One region of the Pseudoalteromonas sp. SG43-6 genome, then DNA from elsewhere that is predicted to be linked to it. Evidence: predicted binding sites of a transcription regulator. Region 1 holds the regulator's gene; each other region holds the start of a gene.

Region 1 (8,188 bases):
TAATTTTATCTGGCGAGTTAGTCAACAAGGTCGTTAACGACATGGCACCTATAAAGCAGTTATGTTTATCAACAACATAAAGATCATCGGTACCTTCTGGTAGCTCACCACGTAAACGTAAGTAGCGCAGTACTACGTCGATAGTGACATCTGGACGGATGGTCACTGTATCAGTGTTCATTAGCGCGCCAGCAGAGCGCTCTTGATAAGAGAGTGCTTGAGTTGCACGTTCTCGATCTTGGCTGTCCATGGCACTAACAACGTCTTTGTAGACGGTATCAGGTAGGCTACGTAGTACTTCCCCTAGATCATCGTGGCTCATGTCCTCAGTTGCCGCAGCGATGTGCTTCGGCTCCATTTGGGCAATGATCCCTAAACGAACATCTTCTGAGAGTTCTTCGAGTACGTCACCTTGTACATCTGGATCAACCAGTTGCCATAGCAAGGTACGAATTTTATGTGGGGATGACTCGAGTAATAATGCGGTGTCACACGGAGCTGTTTTTGCCAACATACGCCTTACTTGAACAAATTGACCACTGTTAAGTGACTTGGTCACTTGTTTTAGTTGTTGTAGTGGGTAATCTTGTTCAAAAGCTTCTGGCATTGGCGTCCTTAAAAATTAATACGCTTGATAGGTAGGGTAACAGTTGTCGGTAATTAACGCGCTTGGTCTGTTTAATTAACGACTTTATTTAGTTTAACGCAATTTAGTGGTACTGACTACGAGCTATTCTTGTTCGTTAAAGCGTTGTGCGATCAACTCGCCAATTGCTGCAAGAGCAGGTTCAGCGTCCGGGCCTTCACATACAACTTTAACTTCTTTGCCTTGGCTACTTTCTAATAGCATTAAGCCGAGTACGCTATCGCCTGCGGCTTGTTTGTCATCTTGATGAAGTGTGATGCTGGCATCAAACTGCACAGCTAATTGCGCTAATACGCTGGCTGCGCGAGCATGTAAACCGAGTTTGTTTTTTATTAAAAATGTATCTTCTAAACGCATCAACATTCCTTACTGTAAACGTGAGTTGTTATTCTTGTTCACGATGGCGAATTTTCACATTGCTGTGGCTCATCGAGAAGCTTTCACCTATAGTTTGCGCTAGATAAACTGAGCGATGTTGACCACCGGTGCAACCAATAGCAATTGTTAAGTAACTGCGGTTATTACGCTCCAAATGCGGTAACCAAGTTTGTACAAAGGTTTGGATCTGCCAAGTGAATTTTTGTACGATACTATGGCTGGCTAAATAATCTTTTACTGGCTGATCAAGGCCTGTAAGTGGCTTAAGCTCAGGCTCCCAATGTGGGTTTGGTAAAAAGCGTGCATCAAAAACATAATCAGCTTCTTTTGGGATACCATATTTAAAACCAAATGATTCAAAGGTAATGATTAGTTTTTTATCTTTTTTCCCTAAAATCTTTTCACGGATTGACTCTGCAAGCTGGTGGACACTCAGATCAGTGGTATCAAGTATAAAGTCAGCGCGAGTAGTTAATACATCAAGTAATACTTTTTCTTGCTTGATAGCTAAATCCAGTGGCAAAGAGTCCAAAGATAATGGGTGTAAGCGGCGAGTTTCAGAAAAACGTTTGATCAGGGTTTGATCATCACTGTCTAAATAAAATAGCGTCGGATTTGCAAAACCAGGCAAGTATTCAAGAATATCGTTAAATTCTTCCTGCTCTTTCGGTAAATTACGGACATCAATACTGACGGCAATTTTGTCATAATTATCAGAGACACTGCGCACTAATGAAGGTAATAAGTTTACCGGAATATTATCTACACAATAATAGCCAAGATCTTCTACTACACGCAGAGCAACAGATTTACCTGAGCCAGAACGCCCACTGATGATGATTAACTCCATGTAAATTCTCCTTCATTTGGCTACGATTGCGCAGCAATTACGTGATACAAATCTTGGTCTGTTTTTGCGCTACGTAGTTGTTTACAAAAATCTTTGTCGTTGAGTTTATCAGCAATTGTGGCTAACGTCTTCAAATGAAGTTGGCTATCACCATCTGGCACGATGAGAGCTACAAATATATCAACTGGGCGATTATCTATCGCATCAAAATCAATCGGTGATTCACTCACTATAATTATTGCTAGCGGGTTTTCAACACCACTCATACGGCCATGAGGAATAGCAATACCACGACCAATACCCGTACTACCTAGTTTTTCTCTCGACAGTAGTGCGTTGAGGATTTCTTGTTGTGATAGCTGAGGAAGTTGTTCATGAGCCAATTGGCTGATAAATTCAATGATCCGTTTTTTGCTATTAAAAAGGACCGCAGCTTTACTGCAGTCCTGGCAAATAAGTGAGCTTAATTTCATAGTGTTAGTGTCGAGCGTGCTTCTCTTTGTGTTTAATTACCTGACGGTCAAGTTTGTCGATTAGTCCGTCAATGGCTGCATACATGTCTTGGTGCTCAGTTGAGGCAAATAATTCAGCGCCACTGACATGTAATGTGGCTTCTGCTTTTTGGCTTAGCTTTTCTACATCAAGAATGACATGGACATTATTGATATGATCAAAATGCCTTTCAAGCTTGGCAAACTTATTGTTTACATAGTCTCTTAATGAATCAGTAATTTCTACATGACGACCAGTTAAATTTAGTTGCATAAGCATTTTCCTCTTGTGATTTTACGCCTTAAATCAAACTTTTACGTTGATTTGACGGTGGAATAGCCAGTGACTCGCGGTATTTTGCAATAGTCCGTCTAGCTACTTTGATACCTTGCTCTGCCAATATATCTGCAATTTTACTATCACTCAATGGTTTCGCTGAGTTTTCTGCACTGATCAATTTTCTGATCAATGCTCGAATGGCTGTCGATGAGCATTCGCCGCCGTTCTCAGTACTTACATGGCTCGAGAAAAAATATTTTAACTCAAATATACCACGAGGGGTATGCATGTATTTTTGGGTGGTTACACGAGAAATTGTTGATTCGTGCATCTCAACCATTTCGGCAACGTCGTTTAGTACCATAGGGCGCATGGCCTCAGGGCCATGCTCAAAGAATCCTTGCTGCTGTTTAACAATGCAGTTGGTTACTTTGAGTAACGTCTCGTTACGACTTTCTAGGCTTTTAATAAACCATTTAGCTTCTTGCAAATGCGAGCGTATAAATTGGCTGTCAGTGCTTGATTTTACAGAGCGTGACATCGCCGCATATTGGCTGTTCACTCTAATTTTTGGCATGCTGTCTGGATTGAGTTCAACCACCCAGCGACCTTTAATTTTTTTCACCGAAACGTCAGGAATAACATACTCTGATTCTTCGCGTACTATGGTATCCGCAGGCTTTGGGTTAAGGCTGTGGATCAGTGTCATTACTTCTTTTAGTTCATCTTCTTTAAGCTTAGTCTTTTTCATCAAAGTGCGATAGTCACGACTAGCTAATAAATCGATATGATCAGTTAAAATCATTTTTGTCTCGCTAATCCAAGGAGTTGCAGGATCAAATTGATTTAATTGAATACATAAACATTCTTGTAGGCTGCGCGCAGCAATACCAACAGGGTCAAACAACTGAATGCGTTTTAACACTGCTTGCACTTCGTCGAGTTCGATTTCTTCTTCGTTATTACCTTGATTTAAGCTCTCTGCAATGTCTTCGCAGCTCAAGGTTAAAATACCTGAATCGTCAACGGCTTCAACAATCGCAATGGCAATGGCTTCATCGGTTGGACTAAAAGGTGTGAGTTGTAATTGCCACATTAGATATTCGTGCAAGGTTTCAGTTGAGGCACCTTGATAAATTGACTCATCTTCAGGCATTGGCCCAGATGACGTATTTGGCGCAGCACTCATGTATTCGTCCCAGGTGACGTCCATAGCCATTTCGTCACTTAAGGTCTCTTTACTTAATGCTTCGCTACTTTCTTGTTCATATTCGCTTGGCTTGTCGTCTGCTGATGCGCTAACGGTTAAGTCATCGTTATCTTGTTTTTGTTCGTTTTTACCAGCCGTGTCGTCTGAATATTCATGTTCTTCTAGCTCTAACAATGGATTGCTGTCGAGCGCTTCTTGAATTTCTTGCTGGAGATCCAATGTACTGAGTTGCAATAAGCGAATTGCTTGTTGCAGCTGTGGTGTCATTGTAAGTTGCTGGCCCATGCGCAGCTGGAGTGATTGCCTCATGTATCTCTAACAATCCTTTTATTGTTATCATCGTTAAGTCTAGCAGATACTTAGCCGAGCGTGGCTTTATAGCCTAAATTGCTCGCCCAGGTAAACATCGCGGACTGTTTGGTCGGCGAGTACATGCTCAGGGGTACCTGATGCAATTAACTCCCCATGAGAAACTATGTAGGCTTTTTCACAAACATCAAGGGTTTCTCGTACATTGTGGTCGGTAATAAGCACGCCAATACCACGGTTTTTAAGGTGTTCAATAATCTTCTTTATATCTAACACTGAAATAGGATCAACGCCAGCAAAAGGCTCATCAAGTAAGATAAATTTTGGGTTTGCGGCTAAAGCGCGTGCAATTTCAACTCGACGACGTTCACCGCCAGATAATGCCATACCTTGGCTGTCGCGGATATGTTGAATGCTAAACTCATCAAGTAAGCTGTCGAGCGCTTCTTCTCTGGCTTGTTTATTCAGCTCTTTACGAGTTTCTAAAATAGCCATCAGGTTTTGATAAACAGTTAATTTACGGAAGATGGATGATTCTTGTGGCAGGTAGCCAATCCCTAACCGTGCGCGACTGTGCATTGGCAGTAAGGTGATGTCATTATCATCAATACTGATTTTACCTTTGTCGCTTGGAACTAAACCCACAATCATATAAAAGGTGGTGGTTTTACCAGCGCCATTAGGACCCAATAAGCCAACAATGCTGCCTGCGCTAACTTCTAAACCCACGCTTTTTACAACTTGGCGACCTTTATAGCTTTTTGCTAGAAATTCAGCTTTTAATGTACTCATGGCTGCCCTTTAGATTCGTCTTTTTTACTGTCTACTGGTACCAAAATGGTGTGCACACGATCGCTTGAGCTTGCGCCTTTTTCAGCACTGATCAGTTGCTGGTCCATATCATAGGTAATGCTTCTGGCATTGATTTTTTGACCTGCCTGAGTGACTTGTGCATTGCCAACCAAGGTTAAATAGCGCTTAGCGACATCGTAACGGACTTCATCAGCACTGGCACTCATTACTGTGCCATCAGTTTGTTTTTCTTCAAAGTAAGCCGGACTGCCAGTTGCGACAAGTAGTTGTTTGTTATCGCCTAAATCTTCGCGCTTATGGACTTCAAGTCGATCCGCTTTGATACGGCGGTTACCATGAATGATTTCAACATTTTTTTCAAAAATACCGATATTATCTTTCAGTTGGGCAAGCTGCGTGTCAGCACTGATAGAGACTTGATCTGCAGGTGGTGTCGTATTTTCAGCAAAGCTTGCAAAAGCAATGAATAAGCTTGGTATAACAAGCAAGTGAGCAAATTTATTGGTCATAATATATGGTTCGCGTATGGTTAATTAGTTCTACCACTTCGGCTTTTAAGTCGGCATGGAGACCGCGCCCAGTGATTTTTAAATTTGGTCCGATTAATTCAACTGGTTGTTCTGAACTCATGGTTTGTAGTTCAATATCAACCTGAATATTATCTGCGTTTATATGTTCAATCATGGCATTATTGGTCAGGTTTTTAGCAACCACATTACCTTCTAAAATTAATTGATGATTTTCATATAAGGTGGCTTCATCGGCATTAATTTGCCACGTCTGCTGTTGATTATAGAGTGTAAAAATAGGTTGTTCAAAGTAAGTGAACCCTAACTGTTGATAGAGTTCCATTTTTGCAGCTGTTACTTTGTGGCTAATTTTACCTTGTTCATCAAATGCGGTTTGTTTTAATGCCACCGCAGTATAATCAGGTTTTGCTATTATATCTTCTTGGTGTTGTTTTATGGCGGTACTTTGATAAAAATACGGATACCACAGCCATACCATGCAGCCGACAAATAATACGCATAATATTAAACGCGCACTATTCATGAGCTCGTGCCTTCGCTGGTTAATGATTTACCATTTTCGAGCATTAATAAATCAGTGAGTTCACGCACCGCCCCAAAGCCACCAGGTAGCATGGTTGTATAATGTGAAATGCGTTTGATTAGTGGATGCGCATCATTTACTGCCACCGCAAAACCAACCAATTCCATTACCGGCAAGTCAGGTCCGTCATCGCCTATGTAAGCGATTTGTTCATCGCTTAACTGCAATTTATCCTTGAGCTGTTGATAAGCTTGCAACTTGTTTTCTTGGCCTTGGTAAATATGCGGTACTGTCAGGCTAGTCATCCGTTGCTGAACTATCTGTGAATGACGACCGGTGATCACGGCAACTTCAAAACCGCTATTGATCAGTGCTTTGATACCAAAGCCATCTTTAGTATTAAACGCTTTGAGTTCTTCACCTTGGTTACCAAGATAAATACGACCATCTGAAAACACCCCATCGATATCACAGATCAGGAGTTTGATTTTTTGTGCTCGCTCGCGAGCATCATCTGAAAGTGGCTGATATAAGTCAGCAAACTGCATTATAAAACTCCTGCTTTGAGCAAATCTTGCATATTAAGAGCACCAATAGGGTGGTGTTTATCATCAACTACAATTAAGCCATTGATACGCTTATTCTCCATGATATTGAGTGCCTCGGCGGCAAGCATATCAGCAGTTGCAGTAGTGCAAGAGCGGGTCATGACAGTGCTTATCAAAGTACTGTGAATATCTATTCGTTGCTCTAAAATTCGCCGTAAATCACCATCAGTAAAAAGCCCTGCAAGTTGCCCTGTGTCATCAACAATAGCTGTCATACCTAAGCCTTTTGCCGACATTTCGATTAATGCATCTTTGATACATTGCTTATCATTGATCATAGGCGTTGCTGGGCCACTGTGCATAATATCTTTTAAACACAATAGTAAACGTTTACCTAAGCTACCACCAGGATGCGATAGCGCAAAGTCATCGGCGGTAAAGCCACGGGTTTCTAGCAGAGCAACGGCTATTGCATCACCCATCGCAAGTGTTGCAGTCGTGCTCGCAGTCGGAGCGAGTCCTAATGGGCAGGCCTCTTGACTTACTTTGATGCATACATGTGCATCAGCCCAATTTGCCATTGATGATTCAGGGTTACCTGTCATGGCGATCATTTTTGCGCCAATACGTTTAATAACCGGAATAATATTCAGTACTTCGCTGGTTTCGCCTGAGTTAGAAATAAGCATAACCACGTCATCACGAGTGATCATCCCTAAATCACCATGACTGGCTTCACCCGGGTGGACAAAAAACGCAGGCGTGCCAGTGCTTGCCAGTGTTGCAGCAATTTTATTACCAATATGCCCAGATTTCCCCATACCGACTACTATGATCCTACCGTGACATTGATACATCAATTGGCAAGCTTGATTAAAGTTTTCGTCTAGATATTGGGTTATATCAAGCAGTGCTTGGCGCTCTATTTCTAGCACCCGCTTACCTTGTTCAATAAAATTTAACTGCGTCATTGTGTTATCCATTTTGTGGCTAGCATTAAGCAACTTGGCTGAAAATATAACCTTGATAGATTAAAAACGCGACCAATAACAGGCCACCTTCAACTCTATTAATGCGTCTTGTGCCCCTAAAACTCAAGGACATAGCAATAAGGGCTATGGTGGCACCAATCATTATTAAGGCATCACGGTTTGCAGCTGAAGGATCAATAATTGAAGGGTTGATAATCCCAGCCAGTGGCAACACAGCTAAAATGTTAAAGATATTTGAGCCAACAATATTACCCAGTGCTAAATCATCTTCGTTTTTTAATACCCCAGCAATACAGGCTGCAAGCTCAGGCAAACTGGTACCAATAGCAATAATGGTTAACCCTATTACTAAATCACTTAGGCCAAAGTATTTGGCTATATCAACTGCTGAGCCAACTAAAAAATGTGAGCTGACAGGCAGTAATATCATACCAATAATTAACCAAAATAAAGCCGATTTGGTGGGCACGTTATCTGGTACGTCTTCACAGGCTTCACTTACAAATGGGTCATCAGCTTGGTTTTTAGCGCGAATAGAAATAATAACTAAGCCCGCAATAAAGACCACAAAGCCAATGATTAATGCAACGCCCTCAGCAAATGAAAAGTAGTTATCAG
Region 2 (8,188 bases), on a different contig from region 1:
TGAGCAAGTCTTACATAACCATACTGATGATGAGCTAACTCTCATAAACTATGGAACTGTTCTATGTGATATGGGCAAACATCAAGAAGCGGCTGAATATTTTAAAAAAGCAATAGATCAAGGCAGTAATAACAAACATGCATTTTACAATTTAGGTGTAGCGCTTATGAATTGTTCAACTGACGAAAATGCAATGTTCTACATGAAAAAAGCAAAATCAAAACAAGCTTGTGCTCTAACCTGGGAGGCTTACTTTGATCCAATGGGGCACTAATAACTTAACAAGATGGGTTTATTATCCATACAAAGCGTTTAAACATCGTTCAGACCATGTGGCCTTCACGGGAAACCCAAAGCTGCGTGACTGTTGTGGGATCGCAGAGTAACGAGCATAGATAAATATTCAAAGATTGATATCTACCGTTACAATTTTTTCGTTGTGTTTCGCGGTGCTCAACCCAACCTACACAGTCCATTTAAACACGAGCTTATCACTTACAACTTAAAGCTTACCGCTCCTAGACCTTAAAACTGGCAGCTACGCTCTACCTCACCAACACATAAATCAATTGCACAACCAATGAAATCATCACTAATGGCCAAATGTATTTGGCGTATTTAGTCGCACCATCTAGGCCCATTTTAGACTGATACTTTTCAAGTAGTGGCACAAGAATGATTAATGCAACAAACAGTGAAATTAAAATCACGAAGATATTCATACCATTCCTATTTAATAAAATATCTATCGAGTATACCTAGGGTCTGTTTATCTTTCGAGGTTAAATTTGCAGCTGCGCGTTTGGTTTTTAGGCAAGGCAGAGCCTATGTAGTGTGGTTATTCCCCATAAATAGGAGATAACTCGGCATAAATGCCAAACACGCGCTGCCCGAAGGGTTCTGCCTAGGGGCGATTAACTCTTTGTTGCTCGATTTTTACTTAGCCCACTAGGTTACAAATCTCGCGCCGTGATTAAATCGCCCCTAGTTTGAACAAATTTTAACCATGAAAGGTCAACAGACCCTAAGCGCAAAAAAAAAGCGCAGTAAATACTGCGCCAGTCGGTTGGAAGTAAAAGTTACCTCACCATACTCAGCTCGCTGGGTATGGTTTAAGATTTGTTTAACCTACCAGAGCTAACAAGATACCTGCAGCCACAGCACTACCCAGTACTCCCGCAACATTTGGTCCCATTGCATGCATTAATAAGAAATTATGCGGATTATTCTCCAGACCCACTTTATTAACTACGCGTGCAGCCATTGGCACAGCTGATACACCAGCCGCGCCGATGAGTGGATTGATTGGTGATTTAGAGAACTTGTTCATACCTTTTGCCATAAATACACCTGAAGCTGTACCAATTGCAAAAGCCAAGGCGCCGAGTACCAAAATACCAATTGTTTCTACGGTTAAAAACTTATCTGCAGCAAGCTTAGAGCCTACAGCTAAACCAAGGAAAATAGTGGTGATATTTATGATCTCGTTTTGTGCACTATTACTTAAACGGTCAACCACACCAGACTCTCGCATCAAGTTTCCTAAACAGAACATGCCTACCAGTGGCGTTGCTGCTGGTAAAAACAAAATCGTTAAACTCAATACCATTAACGGAAAAATAATTTTTTCCTTTTTTGATACGGTGCGTAACTGTGGCATTTGAATTTTACGTTCTTCTGGTGTGGTTAAAGCCCGCATAATTGGCGGCTGAATAATTGGCACCAACGCCATATATGAGTATGCAGCTACGGCGATAGCACCCAATAAATCAGGAGCAAGTTTTGAGGCTAAGAAGATTGCCGTCGGGCCATCTGCACCACCTATAATCGCAATTGCTGACGCATCTTGTAAAGAAAACTCAAAACCTGGTACATAGTTTAGTAAAATTGCGCCAAACAAGGTTGCAAAAATACCAAACTGAGCTGCAGCACCTAGCAATAACATACGAGGATTAGCTATCAAGGCACTAAAATCAGTGAGTGCACCAACACCCATAAATATTAATAATGGGAATACACCGGTATCAATCCCAATATGATAAACGTAATACAGCAAACCACCGGGGTCTGATAAGCCCGCTACGGGGATATTTGTTAATATTGCCCCAAAGCCAATTGGTAATAATAATAACGGCTCAAAGTTGCGCGCAATTGCCAGATACAACAATAAACACCCTACTGCGATCATAATAAGCGCAGGAAATGTAAAATTAGCAATACCTGTTGCTTGCCAGAGGTTTAATAATGCTTCCATCCTCTGAGCTCCTAAGCTAGTGCTATCATAGCGTCACCCGTTGCCACTGAATCACCTTCAGCAACAAGAATTTCAGCAATAGTACCGGTGTGGGTTGCACGAATTTCAGTTTCCATTTTCATCGCTTCCATGATGATCACTACATCGCCTTCATTTACCGTTTGACCCGCTTTCACCTTGATTTTAAAGATGTTACCAGCAAGTGGAGCGTTAAGTGTTTCGCCGGAAGCAACTGACGCCGATTGTGGAATATGCTCACTATCTTTAAGTGTTACTTCTTTAAGCTCACCGCCTTGTGCAACCACTACATCATAAACTTTACCATCTACTTTTACGCTGTACTGCTCTGCTTTTACTGTGTTGCTGTTACTTTTTTTATTGCTAACTGGTTGTTCTTTATTAGCAGATTCAGCACTTGGCACAGCTTCGAATGCATCTGGGTTATTACGATTCTTAATGAATTTCAACCCAATTTGTGGGAATAATGCATACGTTAACACGTCATCAATCTGCTCATCCGCTAAGCTTAAACCTTGCTCTTGTGCTTCTTTTAATAGCTCAGCTTGGAGTATTTCTAGTTCTGGTTGCAATAAATCAGCTGGGCGGCAAGTAATGACTTCTGCGCCATTAAGTACGCGCTCTTGTAACTCTTTATTCATCGGCGCAGGAGTTACGCCATACTCACCTTTTAGCACTCCGGCAGTTTCTTTGGTGATAGTTTTATAACGCTCGCCCGTCAATACGTTTAATACTGCTTGTGTACCAACAATTTGTGATGTTGGTGTAACTAACGGTAAATAACCTAAGTCTTCACGTACACGTGGGATCTCAAGTAATACTTCATTCAATTTATCCGCAGCACCTTGCTCTTTAAGCTGGTTTTCCATATTAGTTAACATGCCACCAGGCACTTGCGCTAATAAAATACGGCCATCAACACCTTTTAAGCTGCCTTCAAACGCGGCATATTTTTTACGAACATCACGGAAATAAGCAGCAATCTCTTCGAGTTGATTTAAATCCAGCTCAGTATCACGTTCAGTACCTTCAACAATCGATACAATCGTTTCAGTTGCGCTGTGCCCGTAAGTCATACTCATTGATGAAATTGCGGTATCAAGCATATCAATACCAGCATCAATCGCTTTTTGGTAAGTAGCAGTACTTAAACCTGTTGTGGCATGACACTGCATTGCAATTGGGATAGAGACTGTTTCTTTTAACGCTTTGATTAACTCTTCTGCATCGTATGGTTTAAGCAAACCGGCCATGTCTTTAATACAAATTGAATGACAGCCTAACTCTTCAAGCTGCTTGGCAAGCGTTAACCACATATCAAGTGTATGAACCGGGCTTACTGTGTACGAAATTGTACCTTGTGCATGTGCGCCAACTTTAATTGCAGCTTTAATAGCCGTTTCAAGATTACGAACATCGTTCATCGCATCAAAAATACGAAACACATCAACACCATTTTTGTGCGCTCGCTCTACAAATTTTTCAACAACATCATCGGCATAATGACGATAGCCTAAAAGGTTTTGACCACGTAATAACATTTGCTGTTTAGTATTTGGCATAGCTTTTTTAAGAGCACGAATACGCTCCCAAGGATCTTCACCCAAATAACGAATGCATGAATCAAAAGTAGCCCCACCCCATGATTCGATCGACCAATAACCTGCATCATCTAATTTTTGTGCAATCGGTAGCATGTCATCCAAACGCATACGCGTTGCTAATAATGATTGATGCGCGTCCCTAAGTACTAATTCTGTTAATTTTAATTTAGCCACAAGTCACTCCTTATAGTTTTTGTTTATTTTTGTATTGAGCTATGGCTGCACTTATCGCAGCGATGTGTTCACTTGATACACCTGATGCTTTGATTGACGGTGTACGCGTTGGCGTTGTTGCAACCGGCTGTTCAAAACGACTCGCTAATTTAGACATAATGGTAATTGCTGAAATCAACAACGAAAGAAAAACGAAAACGCCCACCATCCCGGTGATCATTAAGTTTGCTGCTGTAGCAAGTAACTGACCTATATCCATCCTGCTCCCCCCTGATTATTTCCACCCAGCCCCGCTAGGTAAAAAATCACTTTATTTAAATAATTATGCAACAATCATAACAAAGAAAAAGACCAAGTCCAACACTTTGTAAATTGGTAAAACCAATTAATACAAAGCTAACATATGCTCAGCAAAGTTAACACTCTACATTTTGCTATAATTTCATAGGATATAGATGATAAAAATACTGAATATAGCTATAACTTATAAGTAAAAGCTTATCCGCAGCTGGAAAACCTACCGACTGAACGACTGAACAACCGCTTGATTAAATACAAAATGGCTCAAAAATGAAATTGGTCTTACCAAAAAACGACTTAAATATTGATTTTTAGAGCGTCGAGTATAAGTTACAGATAAAGCTGTAAATAATTCCCACCTAATTTATGAAGAGAAATGAAATAAACCCCTATAACATTGATAATAAAGGATTTAAATACATGGCATGTAACTAGCATTATTTACTCTGAACAAATTTACAAACCAAGGAGACGACAATGTTACGCTGGACAATTACATTTCTAGTTATTGCACTTATTGCTGCAGTGTTAGGTTTTGGTGGTATCGCAGGTGCCGCAGCAGGAATTGCTAAGATTATCTTTTTTATCTTTATTGTATTGTTAGTTATTTCACTCGTTTCAGGTGCATTGCGCGGCAATGTCCCTAAGTGATAACAATTTATTTTAAATAACAACACATTTATTATTTTTACAAGGAATTACATTATGAAATCGACAACTATTAAAACCGCTGTGATCGCTTTATTCGCTAGTTTTTTTATCATGGGTTGTGAAGACAATCATGCAGAAGAGGCCGGTGAGCGCATCGATGAAGCTGTTACCGACGTACAAAACAAAGTAGAAGACGCCTGTGAAGAAGTAAAAGAAGGCGTTAACGCTAAAGAGACTAACTGTTAATAAATATATTCAAGATTAAAAAGCGGCTTCCGAAGCCGCTTTTTTATTTAAGCTACTGTTTAAAAACAATCTTTTTATCTACCCTGCCGTATTTCATTCGTTTTACATTTCAAACTTTTCAAAATTTTATATTTTGACGCTTTAAATTATTTGTATGTCCCAACTTAATGACTATCTTTAAAAAGCTAAGAGGAAGCATCTGCAATGTGCTTCCTGTTGTATTTAGCCTAATTATTATAAATATTTGGGAGATTACAATGTTAAAAAGTAGAATTTCATCTGCAGTGAAATATGCACTTAGTGCAGGGGTTGTCTCAACCGCACTCATCTATTCACCACTTTCCACAGCACAAGAAACTGAAGTCGACAAAGACGTCGAAGTTATTTCTGTTACAGGTAGCCGTATTCGCCAACCAGGAGCTGTTTCCGCTAGTCCTATCATTTCCATTGGAGAAAAAGAACTTGGTTTTCAACAAGAACCTGAAGTTGAACAAATATTAAGAAACTTACCAGCAACAGTACCTGGTGATGGTAGTAACGTTAATAATGGTTCTGGCGGTGCAGCTACAATAAACTTACGCGGTCTTGGTGCTCAACGCTCATTAGTATTAATGAATGGCCGTCGTATGATCCCATATAACTATAATGGTGCCGTAGATAGTTCAACCATCCCCAGTGCATTAATTGAACGAATTGATATTGTTACCGGTGGAGCATCTGCCGTTTATGGTTCTGATGCAATAGCGGGCGCTGTCAACATAGTGCTAAAAGATGATTTCCAAGGGGTGGTTTTTGACGCCAAACATTCAGAAACTGGCGATGGTGACGGTGATAAAGACAGCTTCAGTATTACTCTGGGTTCTAATCTTGAAGATGACAAAGGTAATGTAGTGTTATCGCTAGGTTGGACACAACGAGATCAAATTTTATTAGGTGATAGACCATTAGGCCTGCTAGGAATTGAAACTAAAACGGGTGCTAACTATGAACAATTCTTAAATGGCGAGCCGCCAATCCCAGCTCCTGATGCATGTAGTGGTCCAAACTCCGTCGAAAGTGGTGGATCTACCACCGCTTTTCCTACTCGATTTACAATTGTTGGTGCTGGCGGTAATGGTAGTGGCCAATTCAGAAATGATGGCACATTAGCCGCTACTGAGTGTAGTGTATTCAACTTCAACCCATACAACTTCTATCAAACACCATCTGAACGCTATTCAGCAACAGCTATTGGTAATTACTACCTGACAGATGATCACCAAGTTTATTCATCTGTGAACTTTACTAATACCAGTGTTGATACCCAAGTAGCTCCTTCTGGTACTTTTGGATCTGTGTTCAATTTACCATTAGCCAATCCATTAATAGGCGATCAAGCAAGGCAATTTATGATCGATGGCGCTACGGCTGCTTTAGGTGAAGGAAGTTTAGATACATCTAATTGGCAAGACATAAATGGCAATGGTATTGTTGATGAAGCTGACTACCTGTCAGTTCAACTTAGAAGACGTACATTAGAGCTTGGCGCTCGAACAGAACGATTTGACAGCACTCAATTTCAAATGGTGACTGGGGTTACAGGTTACTTTTTAGATGATTGGCAATATGATGCAAGCTATCAATATGGTGAATCTAACCGAACAACTGTTCGTGGTGGTTACACCAACTTAACTAACATTCAAAACGCGCTTGATACTACAGATGGCGTTACTTGTAAAAATGGTGATTCTAGTTGTGTTCCTATCAACTTATTTGGTGGTTTTGGTTCAATCACCGAAGAAATGGCAGGTTATGCACAAGCAATTGCATTGCAACAACAAAAATACAGCCAAGAAGTTTTCACTGCTAGTGTAAATGGCTCATTCGACTTTATTGAAATTCCGGGCGCTGGCGCACCACTGGCAATGAGTTTTGGCTATGAAAAGCGTAAAGAAAAAGGCTTATTTGAGCCTGACGAATGTTTAAAGCTTGCTCCAGCAAGCTGCCAAGGTGGTGCTGGCGGTAATCAACTTCCAATCTCTGGCGGTTTCTCCGTTGATGAGTTATTTATGGAAGGCTACTTGCCGGTATTAGATGGGTTACCAGGTGCTGAAACGCTTGATGTTGAGTTTGGTTTTCGTTGGGCTGATTATGATACAGTTGGTAGCAATGAAACCTGGAAGTTAGGCTTTAATTGGCGTCCAGTCAGCGATATTTTAGTCCGCGTCATGCAACAACAAGCTACTCGTGCACCTAATGTTGGTGAGATTGCATCCCCTGTAGTCACAGGATTAGATAATGCTCAAAGTGACCCGTGTTCAGTAGCTAATGCAGGTAATATTGATGAAACATTAAAACAGCTTTGTATATCAACTGGAATGACTGAAGCGCAAGTTGGTAATGTGCAAAATGTTATTTCAGGGCAAGTACAAGTTATTAGCGGTAGTGATCCTCTGAATCCTCCGGGGGCCGAAGAAGCAGACACATTTACAGCAGGTATTGTGTGGACGCCTGAGTTTGATGCGCTTGAAAACTTTACAATCACATTAGATTACTATGATATTGATATTAGTAATATTATTGGCAACTTTTCTGCTCAAGAAATTCTTGATGCTTGTTATGTACTTGGCGATACCAATGAGTGTGCAAAAATAAATAGAATTGGTGGTGATTTAACAATTGCTGGAGCTGGTATAGAACAGTTCACCACTAACTTGAAAAGCCAACGTGCTGAAGGTATCGAACTTGGTTTTAACTTTGCTGTACTAATGGACGAAATGGGCGAATTGCAATTTTCAGGTAATATCAATAAATATCTAACACAGGAGTCACAAAGCTCAGACACAGCTAGAATAATCGATTGTAAAGGTTACTTCAGTACCAGTTGTGACCCTGTATCAGAGCTTCGTTGGGTGCAACGTACTAGCTGGGTATGGGAAGATTTAACAATGTCATTACAATG
Region 3 (8,188 bases), on a different contig from region 1:
TGACTACAACAGCTTCAACAACAGCTGTGATCGATACCAGTGCGCCAACTATTTCGGTTGATTCTATAGGGACTATAAATGTAGCCACCCCTCAACTCAGTGGTTTAACTAATGAGCCTGCAGGTACGCAATTGAGCGTCACAGTTACCGATAATAATTCCAGTTATACTTATACGACGCAAGTACAAGCCGATGGCAGTTGGTCAATTAATGTTACAGATTCACTGGTTGACGGCACTATCACAGTCGCTGCAAGTATTACTGATTTAGCGGGTAATTCAACAACCTCAACGTCGGTAACTGGATTATTGAATACCAGTGCACCAAGCATTGCAATTGTTGCTCCTGCAGATACCAATGACACAACTCCCAATTTCAGTGGCAGTAGTGACGCTGTCGATGGCAGTGAAGTCGTTGTTACAGTAACGGATAGCGCGGCCCAGACACAAACTTATAATACAACAGTAGTCGATGGTTTGTGGATTGTCTTAGTTACTCAAGCTCTTAGCGAAGGTATTTATACTGTTACAGCGACAGTCACTGAAGCAGGGCTAACAGCAGATGCTAGTGTTAGCGGTTTAGTTGATATTACTGCACCGGTATTGACTATTAATGAGCCTGGTACTAGTGGCGATGCAACACCTGTAATATCGGGTAGCACTGATGCGGGAGTCGGTTCAATAGTTACCATAGTACTAGTTGATAGCTTAGGTACTACAGATACAGTTACTGCTATGGTACAAGCTGGGGGAGTATGGAGTGTTGCATCAAATCAAATACTGGCTGAAGGGAGTGTCGCAATTACCGCCTCGGTTAATGATAGTGCAGGTAATCAAGGTAGCAATACCGCGACACTAATATTAGATTTAACGGGTCCTGTTATTGCTATTGATGTAATCAGTGACACAAATGATTTAACACCTCAGATCACCGGCACAGTAACTGGTGCACCTGGAAATAGCCAAGTTACTGTATTGTTTACTGATGCGGCAGGTAACACGCAAACGGTTACAACCACAACTGCGAGTAACGGTAATTGGTTAATTGAACCAAATACAGCACTTGCAGCGGGTAGTTATACTGTGGATGTGACCGTGCAGGATGAATACGGTAATGCCACCACGGTACAAGAATCAGGTGTTATTGATACGGTTGCTCCGACTATTGCCATTACGAGTGGGCTGATATTAACCAATGATGCGACACCTGAAATCAGCGGCACATCGAGTGAAGCTGGGCGCACAGTCACGCTGATATTTGATAATGGTATAGCGCAAACATCAGTAACAACTACTACGCAAGGCGATGGTAGTTGGAGTATTTCACCAAACGATATTCTGCTTGATGGCAGTTATACCGTCAGTGCAACAGTGTCAGATATTGCTGGGAATACCACTGCTACCTCTGCGATGACAGGTCTTGAGATAGATACTATCCCGCCATCACTTACGAACATAGATACAAATAGTATATTGTTAGGCCTAGTTGTGACAGGTTTTGATGGTGAAACTGATGCTGAAGATGGAGCTATTGTAAGGCTTGATAATGCGCTGGCACTCGGGATCACCTTATTAAGTGATGGTGGGGCTGTTGTAAATAATGGCACATGGAATATCGGCATTGTTGATGTAAATTTGGCCGATTTACTTGGCGCAGGCTTAAGCGATGCTCGCTTTAGCATTACAGATTCAATCGGTAATATAAGAGTGGTTGATATTAATGGTCAGGACCTTGAGATAAATGGAGTGGATGTTAGTTCTGCAGGTGTTGAACCTAGCGCTGAATTCAGTGGCAGTGATAATAGTACTGAATTATTATCATCAAACGATGATAGTATTGATTTAAGTAAAATTAGCAGTGTTGCTCCGGTATCTGAATTAACACCACAACTGAGTCAATTAACAGTTGCAGATCTTCTTGCAGAGAGTGAACAAAATAACTTGCTCGCACTCGATCCTGTGAGTGAGAGTAATAGTCTGGTGTTTACAGCACAGCAGAAAGCTACTGCGGAGCCTGCTCTTGATGTGCAAAATCAATCAGAGGAAATGATTAAGAAATTAATCGAAAGCGGCAATAATCAAATTGATAGTTAATTATTGTTAAGCAAAAGATATAAGGCGCGGGTTGTCCCGCGCTTAATCACTTTCGAGATAATTTTAAATAGGGAAAGAAAAATAATAAAGGGAATTTTGTAAAACTAAAAGTAGGAGTCAAATTATGCTTTTAAGTTATGGACGATCTTACTGTTACCATGAACAACACTACCATCTTGGTCATATGTTGTAGAGGTTGGCACACCAATCAAAATGTCTTTTAATTGTTTTACTGTTAATTGTGCATGGTGGGCTGCATGAGCATTAACGTCATTCTTCTTTTTACATGACTCTAATAGCTTATGCACATCACTCGTTAAGCTTGTTACTTCGTCAGATTCAACGTCATTACCTGCAAATAAGGCTTTGAGTTCTTTATCTAACGTTTGAATTTGACTTAAAAAGGTAAGTTTTTGTTTCGCGATATCTTTAAGGCCCTCGCCACGACGGGAGGCTATAGCGGTTAATTCATCTTCTAAGATATCAGCAAGGGATGTTAAGCAATTTAGCTGCATAACAAGTTTAGAACTGATCAAACTGGTGTGATCAGCCATACACATCAAACTCAAATGCAGCGATATTTTTAGCTAGCTTTTCAGCATCGATTTGATATTTACCTTCAGTAATTGCTTTTTTTAGCTCAGCCACTTTGTTGCTATCAAAACCAGAAGATTGCTGTGCTTTATCTTGCAAAGATTTTAATTGTTGCGCTTGTGGCGTTAAGCTTACTGAGTCAGCAGTCGCTTTTGGCGTAGTTGCTTGCGCAGTATTAGCATTATTATTTTGTAAATCAATTTTTTGCTGTTTAGCATTGGTCAACACATTAGCCTGTTGCTGACCTTTATTTACTTGGCTTACCATGATTTTAACCTATACATTATCCAACACATGCCTTGTTATCGGCAACCATGTTAGAAACTTTAGCACAAATACGAAAATTTAAATAATTACCTGCACAGACTCAACACCATCAACGCGGGCATTTAAAACTTTCCCTGACTTTGCATTTTTAACCTTTACCTGCTCTCCTAAAGTACCATCTTCTAGGGCTAAACCGGAAGTTTTTATTTTCAATCCTCGAATTATTGCAAAAATAGTGACATTATCGCCTTTGCAGACCATACAGATTTGATTTAATGCAACAGGGTAACCACTGCGGATATTACGTTTGCTGCGGCTACCAATCAGCAGCTCTTGATTTTGTAAATACTGCGCTCTTACGAAATGTTTTGGTTTCATAATCAAACGTAAATGATGAGCTTCAATAACCTCCCCGCGACTTAAATTTTCAGTGGCTATAATCACAGGTGTGAGTTCAATCATACGTACATGAACATATTGACTCCAACCATTGAGGTCATCACATTTTATTTGTACGGTTATTTGGCGATTAAATGGCGGCTCAGTAGGAATATTAAATGCAAGGTCGCTGTTGCAGCCACGATCAGGTATCCGACTATCCAATGTTAGAGCATTGAGTTCCTTATCATCGGCGGTATTAGGGTCTAATTGATCATAGACATGGGATACAGCAAGTTCTTGCAATTGTTCTTTGCTATATGTTTGTGCATACAGTGGAGTAACTAGGCATAAGCTAGCAAGAAAATAAAAAACACTGTATCTTCGGCTTTTTTTTAACAAACTCATAATGTTTCGACTATGCTTATGGTTGAAAACAGGGTATAAATATTTAGCGTCAATAAACAGACGCTCCCGTGTAGTTATGTAGCTTTACAGAAAGAAAGCAATTATTGTTCCGTTCTTATTCGCTTTCTTCAGGAGATTGAAATGGCAGGCATTTTAGACTCAGTTAACCAACGTACTCAATTGGTTGGGCAAAACCGTCTTGAATTATTATTATTCAAGCTAAGAGGGCGGCAGCGCTTTGGTATTAATGTGTTTAAAGTGAGAGAAGTACTGCAATGCCCTCCTTTAACAAACATGCCGAAGTCGAATGCCTATGTAAGAGGTGTCGCACATATACGTGGGCAAACTATTTCTGTTATTGATTTATCAATGGCTGTAGGTGGCCCTGCGATCGAGAATATTAAAGATAGTTTTATTATCATTGCTGAATATAACCGCTCCGTACAAGGTTTTTTGGTTGGCGGCGTTGAGCGAATTGTAAATATGAATTGGGAAAAAATAATGCCGCCACCGTCTGGGGCTGGCAGATATTCGTATTTAACAGCAGTGACAGAAATTGAAAATGAGTTAGTCGAAATTCTTGATGTAGAAAAAATATTAAATGAAATTTGCCCGGTAAATACTGAAGTCAGTGCAGCAATAGCTAATGATGGTGAAATTCAAAAAGACTTAGGTGAGCGCATCGTATTTATTGCCGATGACTCTGCCGTTGCTCGTAATCAAGTCAAACGTGCTCTAGAGCCGTTAGGCGTGCAGACTGAGCTTGCTAAAAACGGGAAAGAAGCATTAATTCGCCTCCGGGAAATTGCTGCACTTGACTGTAAGCATGATATTACCGAGCGAGTTGGTTTATTGATCTCTGATGTTGAAATGCCAGAAATGGACGGTTATACCCTCACGGCTGAAATAAAAGCAGATCCAAAGTTAGCCCCATTACATGTTATTCTGCATACATCACTCAGTGGTGTGTTCAATCAAGCGATGATTGAAAAAGTGGGGGCTGATGACTTTATTGCTAAGTTCAATCCGGATGAGTTAGCTACAGCAGTGAAAAAATGGGTTCATTGTGACTAATTTGAAAAGGCGGTGTTACTTTGGAAAATAAGCATTTACAACAAAGTGAGTACGATCAGTTTCGTTCTTTTTTAGAGCAACAATGTGGCATTGTTTTGGGTGATAATAAGCTTTATTTAGTCAAAAGCAGGCTTGCTCCGCTAATGGTTCGTTTCAATGTTGAGTCATTGTCACAATTGGTCAGTAAAACACTGAGTCCGCATGAGCGGCAGTTACGTGCCGCAGTTGTTGATGCTATGACGACCAATGAAACTTTATGGTTTCGGGATCAATACCCGTTTGAACTATTACAAAGTAAGTTATTCCCAGAGCATAAAGAGTTGCGTCGACCGTTGAAAATTTGGTCAGCGGCAAGTTCCTCAGGACAAGAGCCATATTCTATTGCCATGTCGGTCGCTGAGTTTCAAGCTAAGCAGCCGGGTGTATTAAAAATGGGCGCGCAGATCATCGGCACCGATATTTCTAATACTATGTTAGATATGTGTAAACATGCAGAATATGACTCTCTTGCTTTAGCTAGAGGGCTGTCGGTAGAGCGCAGGAAGAAGTTCTTCAAAGATAGCGGCAATGGGATGGCGCAAGTTAACGACTCAATAAAAAAATTAGTGAGTTTTCGACACCTTAATTTATTAGATTCATACGCACTAATGGGCAAATTTGATATTATTTTTTGCCGTAATGTGCTGATTTATTTTGCACCTGAGGTGAAAGCCAAAATTATTGCTCAGTTTGCTCAAGCACTTAACCCTAAGGGGTATTTATTTTTAGGTGCTTCAGAGTCTATGTCAGGGTTAAGTAACGAGTTTGATATGGTACGCTGTAATCCTGGTATTATTTATCAAAAGAAATAACTTACCAGCGTAAATAACGCGCTAAAACGTAAGTAACTCAAATCTCATCGGTAGTAAAGCCGAATCTAGAATACGATAAAACGATGTGCCTCCACATCGTTTTTCTTTTTAAATCAAAAATTAAACACTTCATAAAATACTAATCTAGTTGGCTCACCTTTTGCATTAATCATCTTAAGTCAATTTTTTGGAGATGGTTATGGCTATCAGTTTTGATAAAGCATTTGGGGTTCATCCTCATGCAATGTTGATCCGTTCGCAACGTGCTGAGTTATTAGCAACCAATATCGCTAATGCTGATACGCCGGGCTATAAAGCGAAGGATATCGACTTTGCCTCAGCATTGAAAGCGGCAAAAAGCCACCAGCAAGGCGGCAATAACATGGTAACAACTAACCCGAATCACATTGCCGGTGGTAGTCGTTATGTCGGTAATAGTGAAATGTTTCGTTCGCCAAATCAAGCAGATACAGGTGATGGTAACTCGGTTGATATACAAGTGGAACGAAACTTGTATACAAAGAACTCATTAGAGTATCAGGCAAGCCTGCAATTTATGAGTAGTAAAATTAAAGGCCTTAAAAAAGCCCTCGGTAGTCAAGGAGCCTAAGCATGAGTTTATATAACGTTTTTGATATTTCAGGTAGTGGTATGAGTGCGCAAAATGTGCGTTTGAACACCACCGCAAGTAATATTTCCAATGCCAATAGCATTAGCTCAAGCCAAGACAAAACTTACCGGGCGCGTCACCCTGTTTTTGCAGCTGAACTGATGAAAGCATCAGAATCAACTGGTAATACGCAGGGATCGTCTGTTGGCGTTAAAGTACTAGGCATTGTAGAGAGTAATAAACCACTGCAAATTGAATATAACCCAAATCACCCCAGTGCGGATGAAAATGGTTATATCTACAAACCTAACGTTAATGTCGTTGAAGAAATGGCTAATATGATTTCCGCCTCACGCTCTTATCAAACCAATGTGCAAGTTGCTGATGCAGCGAAGCAAATGTTAAGTAAAACACTGTTGCTTGGGCAGCGGTAATTGAGGGTTAGATTATGAGTAACGACATAAATACTGCATCATCAAGCTATATAGATTCGCTTCGTTGGCCGAGTAAACAAGAGGCTGACGAAAAGACTGGTGAAAAGAAAAGTGATGCATTAACGCAAGAGGATTTCTTTTCATTATTAACGCAGCAACTGTCGTTTCAAGATCCCAGTAAACCTGCGGACAACGACCAAATGATTGCACAAATGACGAACTTTACCATGGCAGAAGGTATCTCAAATTTAAATTCAAAGTTTGAGTCTTTGGCTGCTTCAATGACCTCTAATTCAGCGTTGCAAGCATCAACTCTGGTAGGTAAAAAAGCTTTAGTTGAATCAGATACATTAGATCTTAACAGCAGTGGTGATGTCTCGGGCATGATTGCTGTTGAAAGTCCCGTTAAAGATTTAAGGCTCAGTATTACAGATGCTTCCGGACAACTAGTGAGAGTAATTGAGTTAGGTGATAAACCTGCTGGTGGCTTACGTTTTAACTGGGATGGAAAAAATGAAGCCGGTGAGAGCCTTCCGCCAGGAGAATACAATATCAAAGCAGAGGGCAGCATGGGCGAAGAATTTACTAGTTTACCCATGGCCTCTTATAAAAATATTGATAGCGTCAATATTAATGGCGCTAACGGTATTATTATTAACACTAAAGAAGGGGCAGTTAAGCTGTCTGATGTCGCAGAAATTGCGTGATAAATTTTATTTATTTTTTAGCCTATTGGCTAAATTTTATAGGTTAGAGGTGAATTATGAGTTTTAATATTGCATTAACTGGCATTGCTGCCGCACAAAAAGATTTGGATGTTACTGCTAATAACATCGCTAATGTAAATACTTACGGTTTTAAAGAATCGAGAGCTGAGTTTGCCGATGTTTATTCATCATCAGTTTTTTCTTCGGGTAAAACTAAAAATGGTGATGGTGTACAAACAGCATCTGTAGCACAGCAATTTCACCAAGGTTCAACATTAGGCACTAAAAATTCACTCGATCTTGCTATAGGAGGTGAAGGATACTTTGCTCTTAGCAATGAGTTAGGCTCACAAGATAAAACATTTACTCGTGCAGGGGCGTTTAAATTAGATAAAGATAACTTTATCGTTGACGCACAAGGTAATTACTTACAAGGCTTTCCTGTTGATGAAGTTAGTGGAGATGCAACATCAGTAAGTTTAACCTCCTCTGGGGCGATTCAAATTCCTGATTCGTCAGGTTCCCCGCGCGCTACCACAAGTGTATATTCGTCATTTAGATTGGATTCGACCAAAGATACACCGACTATTACACCATTTGATCCAACTCAATCAGGGTCATATACTCACTCTACCTCAACCAATGTTTATGATTCGCTAGGTGAGCCGCATACTATGCAATTGTATTTTGTGAAAACAGATGCAGCTGTTACAGGTAATGCTAATGAGTGGCAAACCTATGCAACGTTAGACGGTCAAGCATTCAACCCAGA

The links. Region 1 encodes sigma-54, which starts transcription at its own class of promoters, with help from an activator protein. Its sites were predicted from a motif close to GTTGGCACGNNNNTNGNNT; they were not measured.
Region 2: H5201_RS04645 (DUF1328 family protein) is a predicted target of sigma-54. The motif match lies at 4,770-4,788, and genes of this name have one in related genera.
Region 3: flgB (flagellar basal body rod protein FlgB) is a predicted target of sigma-54. The motif match lies at 5,813-5,831, and genes of this name have one in related genera.

The regions. Positions count from the first base shown of each region.
Region 1 covers NZ_JACJEZ010000067.1:1,598-9,785, forward strand. The annotation lists gene mgtE (magnesium transporter) at 1-607, opposite strand, end outside; gene H5201_RS20240 (HPr family phosphocarrier protein) at 731-1,003, opposite strand; gene rapZ (RNase adapter RapZ) at 1,032-1,874, opposite strand; gene ptsN (PTS IIA-like nitrogen regulatory protein PtsN) at 1,895-2,347, opposite strand; gene hpf (ribosome hibernation promoting factor) at 2,352-2,639, opposite strand; gene H5201_RS20260 (RNA polymerase factor sigma-54) at 2,668-4,164, opposite strand; gene lptB (LPS export ABC transporter ATP-binding protein) at 4,231-4,956, opposite strand; gene lptA (lipopolysaccharide transport periplasmic protein LptA) at 4,953-5,486, opposite strand; gene lptC (LPS export ABC transporter periplasmic protein LptC) at 5,476-6,030, opposite strand; gene kdsC (3-deoxy-manno-octulosonate-8-phosphatase KdsC) at 6,027-6,578, opposite strand; gene H5201_RS20285 (KpsF/GutQ family sugar-phosphate isomerase) at 6,578-7,549, opposite strand; gene H5201_RS20290 (calcium/sodium antiporter) at 7,575-8,188, opposite strand, start outside.
Region 2 covers NZ_JACJEZ010000007.1:45,795-53,982, reverse strand. The annotation lists gene H5201_RS04670 (tetratricopeptide repeat protein) at 1-274, shown strand, start outside; gene H5201_RS04665 (hypothetical protein) at 546-722, opposite strand; gene H5201_RS04660 (sodium ion-translocating decarboxylase subunit beta) at 1,124-2,254, opposite strand; gene oadA (sodium-extruding oxaloacetate decarboxylase subunit alpha) at 2,266-4,050, opposite strand; gene H5201_RS04650 (OadG family protein) at 4,061-4,309, opposite strand; gene H5201_RS04645 (DUF1328 family protein) at 4,828-5,001, shown strand; gene H5201_RS04640 (hypothetical protein) at 5,056-5,247, shown strand; gene H5201_RS04635 (TonB-dependent receptor domain-containing protein) at 5,505-8,188, shown strand, end outside.
Region 3 covers NZ_JACJEZ010000006.1:142,403-150,590, reverse strand. The annotation lists gene H5201_RS04390 (Ig-like domain-containing protein) at 1-2,093, shown strand, start outside; gene flgN (flagellar protein FlgN) at 2,216-2,647, opposite strand; gene flgM (flagellar biosynthesis anti-sigma factor FlgM) at 2,640-2,954, opposite strand; gene flgA (flagellar basal body P-ring formation chaperone FlgA) at 3,033-3,740, opposite strand; gene H5201_RS04370 (chemotaxis protein) at 3,882-4,814, shown strand; gene H5201_RS04365 (protein-glutamate O-methyltransferase CheR) at 4,835-5,665, shown strand; gene flgB (flagellar basal body rod protein FlgB) at 5,865-6,275, shown strand; gene flgC (flagellar basal body rod protein FlgC) at 6,278-6,709, shown strand; gene H5201_RS04350 (flagellar hook assembly protein FlgD) at 6,724-7,416, shown strand; gene flgE (flagellar hook protein FlgE) at 7,473-8,188, shown strand, end outside.